Linked DNA regions of Pleomorphomonas sp. T1.2MG-36. The protein of the gene in region 2 interacts with the protein of the main gene of each other region in a pairwise test. Links are inferred from orthologs where the notes say so. Each region holds a gene or a part of one and is shown on either strand. Other genes may lie near its edges.

Region 1 (5,320 bases), on a different replicon or contig from region 2:
CGACCTTTCGACCGCCAACACCGACAAGTGGACGCCGGATACCTGGCCGAAGGAGGCGAAGGGCGTCGGCTTCACCGAAGCGCCGCGCGGCGCGCTCGGCCACTGGATCAAGATCAAGGATGGCAAGATCGACAACTATCAGGCCGTTGTGCCCACCACCTGGAACGGCTCGCCGCGCGACCCCGAGGGGAACATCGGTGCCTTCGAAGCGGCGCTGCTCGACACGCCGATGGCCGATCCCGAAAAGCCGTTGGAGATCCTGAGGACGCTGCATTCCTTCGATCCATGCCTCGCCTGCTCGACCCACGTGATGAGCGAAGACGGCCAGGACATGGCAACCGTCACCGTCCGCTGAGGGCAACGCCATGGCACATGACGCGAAGATGCTCACCGGCGTGATGGACGCCACCGACGACGTCATCGTCGCCGGCCCGTCCATCTATGTCTACGAGGCGCCGGTGCGCCTCTGGCATTGGGGCAACGCCCTCTGCATCACCATTCTGGCGGTGACCGGCTATTTCATCGGTTCGCCGCCACCGACCATGCCGGGCGAAGCCTCGGGCAGCTTCCTGTTCGGCTACATCCGCTTCGCCCATTTCGCCGCCGGACAGGTGCTGGCCGTCGCCTTCCTCGCCCGCATCCTGTGGACGTTCTGGGGCAACAAATACTCCCGCCAGATCTTCTACTTGCCGGTATGGGAGAAGGCATGGTGGAAGGGGGTCATCCGCGAGGCGCGCTGGTACCTGTTCCTCGAAAAGGAGCCCTACAAGTACATTGGCCATAACCCGCTTGCCCACACGGCCATGTTTGCGATGTTCACGCTGTTCAACCTCGGCATGATCATCACCGGGTTTGCGCTCTACTCCGAGGGGGCCGGTCGCGATAGCTGGCAGGCCAAGGTGTTCGGCTGGGTGTTCGACATCTGGCCGAACTCTCAGGATGTCCACACGCTGCACCATCTCGGCATGTGGGTGATCGTCATCTTTGCCATCGTCCATATCTACGCGGCGGTGCGCGAGGACATCATGAGCCGTCAGACCATGATCTCCACCATGATCTCCGGCGAGCGGCAGTTCCGCGACGAGCGCGAGGGCTGAGCGGCATGAGCGTACTGGTCTTGGGAATCGGCAACATCCTCTGGGCCGACGAGGGTTTCGGCGTTCGCGCGGTCGAAGCCTTTCACCGGCTCTATTCCATGGCCGACGGCGTCGAGCTGCTCGACGGAGGCACACAAGGTCTCTACCTCGTCAATCGCGTCACGGAGGTGGAGCGCCTTCTGGTATTCGACGCCATCGACTATGGCCTTGCCCCCGGCACGCTGAAGGTGGTGCGCGGCGACGAGGTGCCGAAATTTACCGGCGCCAAGAAGATGAGCCTGCATCAGACCGGCTTTCAGGAAGTTCTTTCCGCCGCCGACCTGATGGGGCACTATCCCGGCGATATCGCCCTGATCGGCTGTCAGCCGCTCGACCTTGAGGACTGGGGTGGGCCACTGACCGCTCCGGTCGCCGCCAGCATCGAGCCGGCGATCGCCCGTGCGGTCGACATACTCTCGGACTGGGGCGTGCCTCCGGTCCGGCGCGCGGTTTCCCTTCCTCCGGAGGGCGGCCTGCTCGCCAACGACATCGATCGGGCCGCCTACGAACGGCCGCGTGCCGCTGGCTGAGGGAGCCGAACCATGTGCCTTGGCCTGCCCATGACCGTCGTCGATGGCGACGACTTTTCCGCTCTCTGCGAATGGCACGGCGAGACGCGGCGGGTCTCGACGCTGCTGGTCGGCAGGCAGGCGCCCGGAGCCCGGTTGCTCGTGCACCTCGACAGCGCCATTCGCGTGCTTGACGACGCGGAGGCCGAGGCGATCAGCCTGGCGCTCGATGGCCTCGCGGCGGCTGCCGAGGGGCGCCCCTTCGAGCATCTTTTCGCCGATCTCATGGACCGCGAACCGGAACTGCCTGTTCATCTCAGGAAGTGAGATCGCCAGTCGAGAAGTCGTACGATAGCAAGGGCACCGGCCGGGCAAACCGTCCCGTCCAGTATCTGCGAAGCACCGAGGACGAGTCAGTATGAGTGCCAGGATCAAGCATGTTTTCCTAACACGCTTCAACGTGCCTTCGCCGGGGCGGGAACTCTACCTCCGCTCGCAACCGGGATGGTTGGCCGATCGGTTTCGCCTGTTCCGCGACTACTGCCTGCCGAGCGTCGCACGGCAGACGGAAACGGATTTCGACTGGGTGATCTTCTTCGATCGGGAGACGCCCGCCGAGTTCAAGCAGGTGATCGTCGACCTTCAGAAGGTGTTTCCATTTCACGCCGAGTTCACCGATCTCTTCATGATGCCGGAGATCATTCCGGCCGTTCTGCCTCGATATGCCGACTGCGACTGGCTGCTGACCACCCGCCTCGACAGTGACGACATTCTGGCCGTCGACCATGTCGCCCGGCTCCGCGAAGCGGCGCGAGCTGGGACCGCCCAGGTTTTCAACTTTCCAAACGGCGCAATCCTGTCGGCGGCCGGCACCGCGCCGAGCCTCTATCGGATTGTCGATCGCAAAAATCCCTTCGCCTCGCTCCTGGAGCCGATGGCGCTCGACGCCCGGACCATTTGGGGCGAGATTCACGTCAACATCGCCCGATTGGCGCCGGTCCGACAGCTCGAAGGACGTCCGGCCTGGTTGCAGGTGGTCCACGGCGGCAACGTATCCAACCGGATCAAGGGGACGCGGGTTCGCCTCGAGTCCATGGCCGACCTGTTTCCGACGATTCCGGCACTTCGCAACGCCGAAGGTGAAAGCGACTTTGGAATCGCCGCCGAGAACTATCTCCTTACGCCGTGGCGTCAGGCGCGCGGCGTCGGTCGTTACATCATCGCTCGCTTGAAGGGGCTGTGAGGCCAAATCCATGTCCGCATTGATCGCCGCTCTCGCAAGCCGCCACGGCTTGCCGACCATCGACGTCGATACATTCGACGCCTTCCTGGCGCCTGCTGCCGGCGAGCCGGACCATGCGCTGCTGTTCTTCACTGGCGACCCCGACCAGCGGAGCGACAGCGGCGACGTTGCCGTGGTGCTGCCGGAACTGCTGTCCGCCTTCCATGGTCGCTTTCGGGCGGGCGTGATCGACCGCTCGGCCGAGGCGGCGCTGAAGGCTCGCTGTCGAGTCGAGGTTTTTCCATCGTTGGTCGTACTGCGGGGCCAAACGGTACTCGATGTATTGCCTCGCATTCGCGACTGGGTCGAATATCTCGACCGTCTCGAAGCAGCGCTCAGGGAGGACGCACCGGCATTTGCCGCTCCGAGCCGCATCGCGATCACTGCAAATGCCCGGAGGGACGAGGCATGACGACGGATCTTCCGACAACCGGCCGAACCACGGGTACCGGTACCCTCGCCTTCCTGGCGACGTCCGACGCCGAGGTGCTGATTGCCCGCTGCCCCAGTGTCGCACGTCTTCTTCCGGACATGGCGGCAGCGCTTGAACGGCAGACCGCGACAGCGCCCGGCCTGCTGTTCGACCTCGCCCCTCTGAGCGACGACGAGAAGCTGCTGCTCAACGAGATCCTCGGCGAGGGCGAAGTGGCAGCCACGGTGGCCCTGCCGGACGGCGTGGTGGCCGAGATCGTCGAGAGCGTCTTTGCCGGCCTCTGGCGCGTCCGCTTCCTGGGCGCCGATCACGCGATCATCGCCGACTATGCCGAAGTATCGGCCGTGCCGCAGGCGGTGCGCCGCGCCGCGGCGATGACACTGCCGAGCCTCGATCTCGAAGCCCTGCCGGACGGGGTGATGAATGCGCCGGCGGTGTTGGCGGAAATCGCCGACCGCGCCGAGGCCTACCGGCCGGGCGAGCCTAACCATGTCATCTCCCTGACGCTGATGCCGATGCTGGCGGAAGATCTCGACCTCCTGGTCGATCGGCTTGGAACCGGCCCGGTCAAAATCGTGTCACGAGGCTACGGCAGTTGCCGCGTTCAGGCGACGGCCATCCACAACGTCTGGTCGGTGCAGTTCTTCAATGCCATGGACGCCATCCTGCTCGACACCGTCGAGATTGGAGACGTGCCGGCCGCAGCGCAGGCAGCCGTGGAGGACTTTCGCGACTCGGCTATCCGTCTCCGCGAGATCGGCGAGGCTTATTTCCAATGACTTTTCGCCCGGAAGATCGTTGGGAGTGCGGTGTCTGCTGGACGGTGTATGATCCGGCCGAGGGTGACGACGTGGCGCAGGTGCCGCCCGGCACGCCCTTTCAGGCATTGCCGGAGGACTGGCACTGTCCGAACTGCGATGGATCCAAGCTCAGGTTCATGAGGATCGACGATGATCGCTGATGCGCTCCTGTCCGACCTCGACGACGAGGAACTTGTCCGCCGTCTCGAAGACTTCTGGCGAGCGGCCGACAACCGCATGTCCGCCCTTCCCGTTCACAATCCGGCGCTTGCCGTCATGGTGACGCCGATCCGGCGCTTCGGCCGTTTCCGCTTCGCGGCCGTGGTCACGCCTTGGTGCATGGCCGTCGTCGCCGTGCCCGATACCGGCATCAAGCTGCCCCCCGACGGTGTCACGCTGCGGCTTGATCTGCCTGCCGGCGAGGTCGATTTCGTGGTGGCGTCGATGGAGGACGGAGGCCGTTACGGCACGGCGTCTCTGTTCTCGCCGATGGACGAGTTCGACGATCAGGTGATTGCCGAAGAGGTCGCCATGGCCGCGCTGGACGAGCTGTTGGGGGAGACAGAGCCATCCGAAACGGCGTCCCTCTCCATCAACCTCGACCGTCGGCGTCTTCTGGGATTCGGGCGCGGCACCTCGGACGGCGGGTCATGAGCGGAATCGATCCGGGCCGGGTAACCGTCGGCTTTTCCTTGACGAACGGCGTGGTTACCGCAGCATCGATCCGCTCGGCACGACCGTTGTCGCTGGCCTCGCGCTTCGCCGGCCGACCGGTCGAGCAGGCGGTCGAGGCGGTCGGTCTCGTCAACGCCGTCTGTGGCGTGTCGCATGCCGCCGCGCTGACTTTCGCCGCCGCACTGGCCGGCCATCGTGTGATTCCGGTGGAGTTGGTGGAGCATTGGCACATTCGGCTGGCCGCGGAACGGGTTGCCGAGCACCTGCGCGAGCTGGTCCGTCTTGCGCCGGTCGCGGCCTTCCCCATCGTACGGGACGCTCTTGAGGCGGCACGAAAGGCGGCGAGAACGGGCGTCGTCGACGATGACATCAGGACGATCGGCGCAGCCTTCGGTCTGGTGCCCGACTGGCTGCCGGCCCTGCCGGAACATCCGGCCCCGCCCGATGCGTTGACTTCGGCCGACGATGAGCCCGTCGTGGCCGCG
Region 2 (8,340 bases):
ACGCGGTTGAAGGGGGGCTCCGGCCTGATTCCCGCCGCCGAGTTCATTCCCGTTGCCGAGAAGAACCGGCTGATCGCCAAGCTCGACACCTATCAGGTGATCCGCTCGTTCCAGATCCTGAAGCGGCTCACCCAGCGCAACAGCGACGTCGGCCTCTACATCAATCTTTCGGCGGAAAGCTTGGCCTCCTCCACCTTCTTCCGCGAGTTCCAGGGCTTTCTCAGCCAGAACAGGAGCATGGCGGATCTCGTGCAGTTCGAGTTCCGTCAGGAGGCGCTTGTCGAGATGGGGCCGCTTGAGATCGAGAGCCTCCGGGCCGTGTCGGATCTTGGTTTCCACTTCTCGATCGACAATGTCACCGATCTGCGCACCGACTTCCGCCGCTGGTCCGATCTCGGCTTCCGCTCCATCAAGGTCGCCGCCGATCGGCTGCTCGGTCGGGCACCTCTCGTGACGGGCGACATCCATGTCGAGGACATTGCCGGCCATCTCCAGCGCCAGGGATTGACCCTGATCGTCGATCGGGTCGAGCAGGAGGCGCAGGTCATCGACCTCCTCGATTATGGCCTTGCCTTTGGTCAGGGCAACCTGTTTTCAAGCCCCCGCCAGGTGCGACCGGAAGTGCTTGGGGCAGCCCAGGCGGCCGCCGGTCCAGCCACGCGTTCGGCTTCGGCCGGGGGTGAGCGGGCAGGAGCCTCGCGTCGCTGAACGTGGATCGGTCAAGATCGTGACAATAAAAAAAAGCCGCGGGGTCCAAATGGTCCGCGGCTTTCGCATATGTAAGGAATCCAGCAGGCGACACGCCCTGCCGTGTCACCAGAGCTTCCACCACGACTTCTTGGCCGTGGGCGGGGAGCCATCGTCGGTCGTCACCGGTACGCCGGGGGCCGGTTCCAGATAGGCAACCGGCGGCTCGACCAGCGCCTTGCGCACCGGCTTGCCATTGTTGTCGTAGAGGCGACTCGCATTTTCGCGCGGCATGCTGCCGAGCTGGCTCGGAAGCAGCGGGTGGGAAGCCTCTTCGATGCTGTTGGGCGATGTCATCGGACGGCTGGAGTTGTTCGGCAGCCGGACGGCGGTCAACTCCGAAGGCGAAAGCTGATGGTTGTCTTCGCCGCGCGCAGCTTCGCGAGCTGAAGCTTCCGCCAGCATCTGGCGCGTCTTCAGGTCGTTGTCTTCCGGCCAGGTGCCACTTGCTTCGAGCCGCTTGGGATCCTCGGGCGCCACCAAGGCCATGCGGTTGGGCGGCACGACCAGCGGGGCGCGCGGCGTATAGTTGATGGCGGTGTTGCGCGACGGCACGGCGCCGAGGCCTTCCATGACGGCACGGCCCATCGACACGTTGGGAACTTCCGTCTCGGAATCGTCCTCAGCCACCGAGGTACCGAGCGCCGAACAGGCGGACAAGCTCAGGGCGGCGACGGCGAGAAGAGCGTAACGCTTGCCGGTCAGCAGATTGGTCATCGATATCGTCACTCTCGCTCTCGTGCCGGATCAATCATGGCCCGACCTTTGTTCCGGTCAGCGACTAGCCGACTTTTGGGGCATCACTGTGGCCTCGGGCGCAGAGACTCATACAGGAGTGCGCCCACCCCTGCAACGATGGCGCAGTCGGCCAAGTTGAAAACATACCAGGAAAACGAGCCGTAGTGCAGGTAGAGAAAGTCGACGACGCCGCCGAACACGACGCGGTCGACAAGATTGCCGAGCGCTCCGCCGATGATCAGCGCCAGCGCCAGGCTGGCGATCAGTCGGTCGCTTGAACGCCACAGCCAGACTGCGAGCAGCACTGTCGCCAAGGCCGTGAGGCCGATCAGCAGCCACCGCCCCAAGGCTTCGTGCTGCTGAAACAGCCCATAGGAAATCCCCATGTTCCAGGTCAGCACGAAGTCGAACACCGGCAATATGGAGATGCGGTCGCCATTCGGCAGGCCCGTATGGTTGAGCACCCAGTATTTGCTCGTCTGGTCGGCGATGAACGTCAACAGAATGACGGCGAGCGCGGCAAGCCGCGTCCGCCGTGTCCGAAGATCGCTCGACGTCGCCGTCATGCGCCGCCCGCCAGCTCTCGCAGCGCCCAGGCGTCGCGAAGCGTCACGTCGGGATAGTCGGGATCGCTGCCCACCTCGGGAAGGATCTTCCACGAGCGGGCGCACTTCCGCCCCTCAGCGAGTTTCGGCACCACGGCCACCGGCGTGCCGTCGTCGAGCCTGAAGGCGCCTTCGGGCGCCGCGGCGTCGGTGACGGCGATCTGCGACGTGATGCAGATCTCGGCGAAGTCGAGGCCATCGAGGGCCGCGAGAAGGTCCTTGTCCTCGACATGGACCATCGGTGCCGCCTCAAGGGACGAGCCGATGCGCTTTTCCCGCCGCTCGATCTCTAGAGCGCCGGTGACGGCGCGCCGCACCCGCTTCACCTTCTCCCACTTCGCATCGAGCGCGGCGTCGGTCCATTCTTCAGGCACCGCCGGGAACAGCTCAAGGTGAATCGAGGAGGTCTCGCCCGGATGACGCTCGAGCCAGGCTTCCTCCGCCGTGAAGGGGATCAGCGGCGCCAGCCACTTGACGAGGTGGTCGTAGAGCAGCGCCACCACGTGCAGCGCGGCGCGACGCTTGAGGCTCGATTTCGGATCGCAGTAGAGCGCATCCTTGCGGACGTCGAAGTAGAAGGCGCTGAGCTCGATGTTCATGAAGTTGAGCACCGACGAGAACACCGCCTTGAAGTCATACTCGCGATAGCCTTCCTGCACCCCGGCGCCGACTTCGGCCAGCTTGTGCAGCATCACCCTTTCGAGCTCCGGCAGATCGGCATAGGCCACCGCCTTCCCATCGTAATGGGCAAGCGTGCCGAGCATCCAGCGCAGGGTGTTGCGGATCTTGCGGTAGGCGTCGGAATTGGTGTTGAGGACCGTCTTTCCGATCCGGAGATCCTCCCAGTAATCGCTTGAGGCGACCCAAAGGCGGAGGATGTCGGCGCCCGACTGCTTGATGACGTCCTGCGGCAGCACCTGGTTGCCGAGCGACTTCGACATCTTGCGGCCGTCCTCGGCCATGATGAAGCCGTGCGTCACCACCGTCTTGTAGGGCGCGACGCCATTGACGCCACACGACTCCAGCAGCGACGAGTGGAACCACCCACGGTGCTGGTCGGACCCCTCCAGGTAGACGTCCGCCGGCCATTTGAGGTCGGGGCGGCCCTTCAGCACGAACTCGTGCGTCGATCCCGAGTCGAACCAGACGTCGAGGATGTCGCGCACCTGCTCCCAAGCGGAGATGTCTTCGACGAAGCCCTTGAGGAAACGCTCCTTCGCGCCGTCGGCGAACCAGGCATCGGCGCCCTCGGTAAGGAAGGCCTCGCGAAGACGGGCGGCGTAGGCATCGTTATGCTCGAAGTCGGGACCGGGGATGAGCTTGCCGCTCTCAGGGTTGCGGAACACGGCGATCGGCACGCCCCAGGCGCGCTGGCGCGACAGCACCCAGTCCGGCCGGTTCTCGATCATCGAGCGCAGGCGCGTCTGGCCGGCCGGCGGGTAGAAGGCGGTCTCGTCGATGGCGGCCAGTGCCCGGGCACGCAGCGTCGTGGCGTTCGAGCCGGCCGCCTCTTCGCCACCGATGGGGCGGTCCATGTAGACGAACCACTGCGGCGTATTGCGGAAGATCACCGGCTTCTTCGAGCGCCAGCTGTGCGGATAGGTGTGCTTGAGGCGGCCGCGCGCCACCATCATGCCGGCCGCCGCCAGGGCATCGATTACCGCCTGGTTGGCGTCGCCCTTCTCACCCTTGTCGGTGAGGACGCGCCGACCTTCGAAGCCGGGCGCATCGGTGGTGTAGTAGCCGCCGTCATCGACCGGGAAGGGGATGGCCGGGTCGATGCCGCGTTCAGACAGCGACCGGCTGTGCTCCATCCAGGCCTCGAAGTCCTCGCGGCCATGGCTCGGCGCGGTATGGACGAAGCCGGTACCGGTATCGTCCGTCACGTGATCGCCCGGTAGCAAGGGAACGGCAAACCGGTAGCCGCCGCCGAAGCCGTTGAGGGGATGGGCGCAAACGAGCTTCGTCAGAACCTTTGCATCGACTGCCGAGACCTTCCGGTAGTTCGTGACCTTCGCCTGCTTGAACACGGCGTCGGCGAGCGCGTCGGAGAGGACGTATTTTTCGCCGGTCTTGGCCCAGTTGCCCTCGGGCGCCTCGGTCACCTCATAGAGGCCGTAGGCGATCTTCGGCGAGAAGCTGATGGCGCGGTTGCCGGGGATGGTCCAGGGCGTGGTGGTCCAGATGACGACGAAGGCGTCCGCGAGCTCGGCAACGTCCGACGTCACCGGGAACTTCACCCAGATGGTGTCCGACTGGTAGTCCTGATACTCGACCTCTGCCTCGGCAAGGGCGGTGCGCTCGACGACCGACCACATGACCGGCTTGGAGCCGCGATAGAGTTGGCCGGAAACGGCGAACTTCAACAGCTCGGTGGCGATCACGGCTTCCGAGGCGAAGGCCATGGTGGTGTAGGGGTTCTTGAAGTCGCCCTCGACGCCGAGGCGACGGAACTCCTCGGCCTGCACCCTGATCCAGCCTTCGGCATACTGGCGGCACTCGGCACGGAAGTCGTTGATCGGCACCTCGTCCTTGTTCTTGCCCTTGGCGCGATACTCCTCCTCGACCTTCCATTCGATCGGCAGGCCGTGGCAGTCCCAGCCGGGGACGTAGTTCGCATCGAAGCCCATCATCTGGCGCGAACGGGTGATGATGTCCTTCAGGATCTTGTTGAGCGCGTGGCCGATGTGCAGGTGGCCGTTGGCATAGGGAGGGCCATCGTGCAGGACGAACTTCTCGCGGCCCTTGGCGGTCTCGCGCAGCTTTTCGTAAAGCTTCATCTCATCCCAGCGCGCGATCAGCTTCGGCTCTTTCTCCGGTAGGCCGGCCCGCATGGGGAAGTCGGTGGCCGGGAGATTGAGGGTTGAAGAATAGTCGCGGGTCGGCGTCGCTTCGGACGTCGGGGCGGGCGTGTCGGTCATGGGGTATCTCGTCGGTGCAGCTGGATGAAGGGCTGGCCGGCCCGGTAACGTCGGCGATCGGCCAGAGTTCGGCTCCCGGTCCCTCGATTTCGCCGCCTCAGCGGCGGTCCATCGGGGCCGGGCCGATAATTCGCTCTCTGATCCGGCACGCTATGGTGCCGAAGGCTCGGATCCACATGGGCTGTTCCGACAGAAATGGCTGAGAGACGGCGCGACGCATGTCGCCATGGCGTGCCGGGGTCGAAGCCAACCGGAACGGCCGGCCCAAGCCCTTTGAATTCACCGAGAAGCTCTAGCGACAAAGCGCGGCGAAATAAAGAGTTCGCCGGCAGATTTCTCTGTCCGGCGAACCGTTCAGTCCGTCGATCGCCGCCGAACCAGCCCCTCAGGCTGCGGTGACGTTCGAGATGAAATGGCGCACCCGCAGGGAGAGGTTCGCCGCCTGTTGCGACAGATCGCCGGACGAGGCGAGCACCTGTGTTGCGGCGCCGGACGTTTCTTCCGCCGCCATCAGAACATCGCCGATGCTGGCCGAGGTGCGGCCGGTTTCAGCGGCGACGTCGTGGATGCGGTTCGATATCTCGCAGGTCGTCACGGCTTGCTCCTCGATGGCCGAAGCGATGGAAGCGCCGATCTCGTTGACCCTGCCGATGATCTCCGACACCCGCCGGATGGCTTCGACGGTGTTGCCCGTCGCGGCCTGAATGCGGGTGACCTGATCGCTGATCTGCGACGTGGCCTCTGAGGTCTGGCCGGCGAGGTTCTTCACCTCGGCTGCAACGATGGCAAAGCCGCGCCCCGCTTCGCCGGCGCGCGCCGCCTCGATGGTGGCGTTGAGGGCGAGGAGATTGGTCTGTGAGGCGATGCTGTCGATGAGCTGGATCACCTCGCCGATCTTCTCGGCCGTCGTGGCGAGATCGCCGACGGTGGAAGCCGCCTCGCGCGCCTCCCCGACCGCCTGCGCCGATATCTGGTGCGACTGGCTGATACCCCGGCCGATTTCACCGATCGACGCCGAGAGCTCTTCCGAGGCGGCAGCCACCGCCTGCACCTGCCCGGCGATCACTTCCGTCGCCTTGGCGACGCCTGTCGACTTGGTCGAGGTATTGGTCGCCGTGTCGGTCAGGGTGCCGGCCGCCGCCTGCAGCTCTTGCGCCGCCGACGATACAGTGGCGACGATTTCGCCGACGTTAGAATCGAAGGCGGCCATCAGCGCCCGCATTTCCTCGGCACGTTCGTGCCTCTGGCGGGCCTCTGCTTCGGCCGCCTCCTGGCGGAGCCGTTCGGCCTCGGCGAGCTTGCCCGCGAAGTCGGCGAGGGCGCGCGCCATGGATCCGATCTCGTTGCGGGCCGTCGTGTCGGATGAGCGGCTGTCGTACTTGCCCGCCGAAAGCCGACCCATCCACCCCTCGATCCGCCCGAGAGACTTCGACACATAGCGCCAGACGACCAAGGCGAAGCCGACAGCGGTGACCATCGCCAGGACAATGGTCAGGTAGGCGAGACGGTTCGAGGTGCTCCGGGCTGCCTCGGCCGTGGCATCGAGGCTGCCGCTGAGGTTCGCCGCTTCCGTGTCGATGGCTTCCACCTTCGGCTCAAGGGCGGCGTAGGCATCGGATACGACGTTCTGATCGGCCTGAACCGTATGCGCGGAGGCCGACCAAGCCTTGAAGGAGGCATTGTAGCCATCGGCAAGTCCGGCGAGTTGAGCCTTCTGGGCGTCGTCGAGGGACGATGCGGCGATCGCAGCCGAGAACTCGGCCATCACTTGCGCATGCTTTTCGAGCGAGGCATCATCCCGCCGCAGCATGAAGTCCTTCTCGTGGCGGCGCAGCAGCAGCATGCGGATCGTCTGATCCTTGTCGTTCAGTGCGCTGAAAGCCTTCTCGAGGCTATGCACCTTCTGACGAAGGTCGCCTTCAAGGCCGTCATCGGGCGTGAGGCCCATGGCGATGCGCGTCTCGGCCATCTTGGCAAAAGCGGCCCGATAAGCGGAGAGCGGTTGCTCGATGTCGGCGATCGTCGCCATGATCCGTTGATCGCCAAGGTGTTCCGCCTTGTCGCGCAGTTCCGCAAGCGCGCTTCCCGCTTCGCCGACCTGTGCCAGCGTCCGGTCGGAATAAGTCTTGTCCGACCGGAGCAGGAAATCCTTCTCCGTCCGCCGGATTTGCAACATCATTTCCTGGAAATGGGTGGCGCCCATCCCGACCTTGCGCCCGAGATCGGCGAGGCTGGTGGCGGTGTCCACCTTCTGGCCCATGTAGAACAGGTTGGCAGCGATCACCACAAAGCCGATGCCGGCGATGACCACACTAAGCAGAATCTGATGTCCTATGCGAATTTTACCAAGCATGACTGTAGCTCTTCCTGGGAGGTACGGTCATATTGGTGTTAACTTATTAAAAAATCGGCCGTTTCCCGGGAAAAATGCGATGTTTCCGCCCGTTATGAATCGCCTTGCCTGCCGCTCAAACCTGGGACGACCAGTTGGGCCAGAGCGCGCGGTCGAGCGCGGTGAACCCATCAAAGGCGTCGAGAAGCGTGCGCCCCTCCTCGGCATCTCTGTTCATCTGCTCGATCAGGCCGGCCACGTCGTCGAACTTCAGCTCCGGACGAAGATAGGAGACCGGCATGATGGTGATCGTCTTGCCGTAAAGATTGCCGGAGAAGTCGAACACGAACGTCTCGAACACCGGTGCGCCATTGTCGAAGGTCGGCCGGCGCCCCCAACTGGCCACACCGGCATGGCGGACACCGTCGATCTCGACGAAGACGGCATAGACGCCTTCCGAAAGCCTGACCTGGCTGGGCAGGCGGATGTTGGCCGTTGGAAAGCCTATGGTCCGTCCGCGCTTGTCGCCGTCGATGACGGTGCCTTCGAAGAACCAATGCCAACCGAGCAGGCCGGTCGCCTCGGCCGGCACGCCCTCGGCGAGGCGATCGCGCACCGTGCTTGAAGAGACGCTATAGCCGTCCTCCGTCTCGAACGGCGCGATGACGTCCACCGAGAAGCCGTGCCGCTCGCCGAGTTCGCGCAGCTTCTGCGGCGTACCGTGCCGCCCCTGCCCAAAATGGAAGTTCCAGCCGACCACGACGTGACGAATGTCGAGCTCGTCGACGAGAACCCTTTCGACGAACTCCTCGGGGCTCTGCGCGGCAAAGGCGGACGAGAAGGGAATGGAGACGAGTCCGTCGAGACCGAGGGCATCGACGAGGCGCGCCTTGATCGATGCCGGCGTCAGGCGAAACACCGGGTGTTCGGGGCGGAACACGTCGCGCGGATGCGGCTCGAATGTTACGGCCACGGCCGGAATGCCACGTTGCCGGGC

Evidence for each region.
Region 1: the proteins of ileS (region 2) and QQZ18_RS00615 interact in binary tests that used the Escherichia coli proteins (3 or more experiments, as listed by UniProt). The link is inferred for Pleomorphomonas sp. T1.2MG-36 from one-to-one orthologs.

Annotation. Positions count from the first base shown.
Region 1 is NZ_CATNLY010000001.1:122,443-127,762, reverse strand. Bases 1-2,884 are described here. They hold QQZ18_RS00615 (HyaD/HybD family hydrogenase maturation endopeptidase), read left to right. Parts: upstream 1-1,102; coding sequence 1,103-1,666; downstream 1,667-2,884. Other genes in these bases: QQZ18_RS00605 (glycosyltransferase), read left to right, coding at 2,064-2,884; hypC (HypC/HybG/HupF family hydrogenase formation chaperone), read left to right, coding at 1,679-1,972; cybH (Ni/Fe-hydrogenase, b-type cytochrome subunit), read left to right, coding at 384-1,097; QQZ18_RS00625 (nickel-dependent hydrogenase large subunit), read left to right, coding at 1-355. Also shown: more of QQZ18_RS00605, read left to right, coding at 2,885-2,888; QQZ18_RS00600 (hydrogenase accessory protein), read left to right, coding at 2,899-3,339; QQZ18_RS00595 (hydrogenase expression/formation protein), read left to right, coding at 3,336-4,139; QQZ18_RS00590 (rubredoxin), read left to right, coding at 4,136-4,321; [NiFe]-hydrogenase assembly chaperone HybE, read left to right, coding at 4,311-4,814; QQZ18_RS00580 (hypothetical protein), read left to right, coding at 4,811-5,320.
Region 2 is NZ_CATNLY010000023.1:169,196-177,535, reverse strand. The notes cover bases 1,848-5,314. They hold ileS (isoleucine--tRNA ligase), read right to left. Parts: upstream 5,012-5,314; coding sequence 2,048-5,011; downstream 1,848-2,047. Other genes in these bases: lspA (signal peptidase II), read right to left, coding at 1,848-2,051. Also shown: QQZ18_RS12280 (EAL domain-containing protein), read left to right, coding at 1-708; QQZ18_RS12275 (hypothetical protein), read right to left, coding at 814-1,476; more of lspA, read right to left, coding at 1,548-1,847; QQZ18_RS12260 (methyl-accepting chemotaxis protein), read right to left, coding at 5,397-7,364; QQZ18_RS12255 (bifunctional riboflavin kinase/FAD synthetase), read right to left, coding at 7,480-8,340. UniProt on the Escherichia coli protein: Catalyzes the attachment of isoleucine to tRNA(Ile). As IleRS can inadvertently accommodate and process structurally similar amino acids such as valine, to avoid such errors it has two additional distinct tRNA(Ile)-dependent editing activities.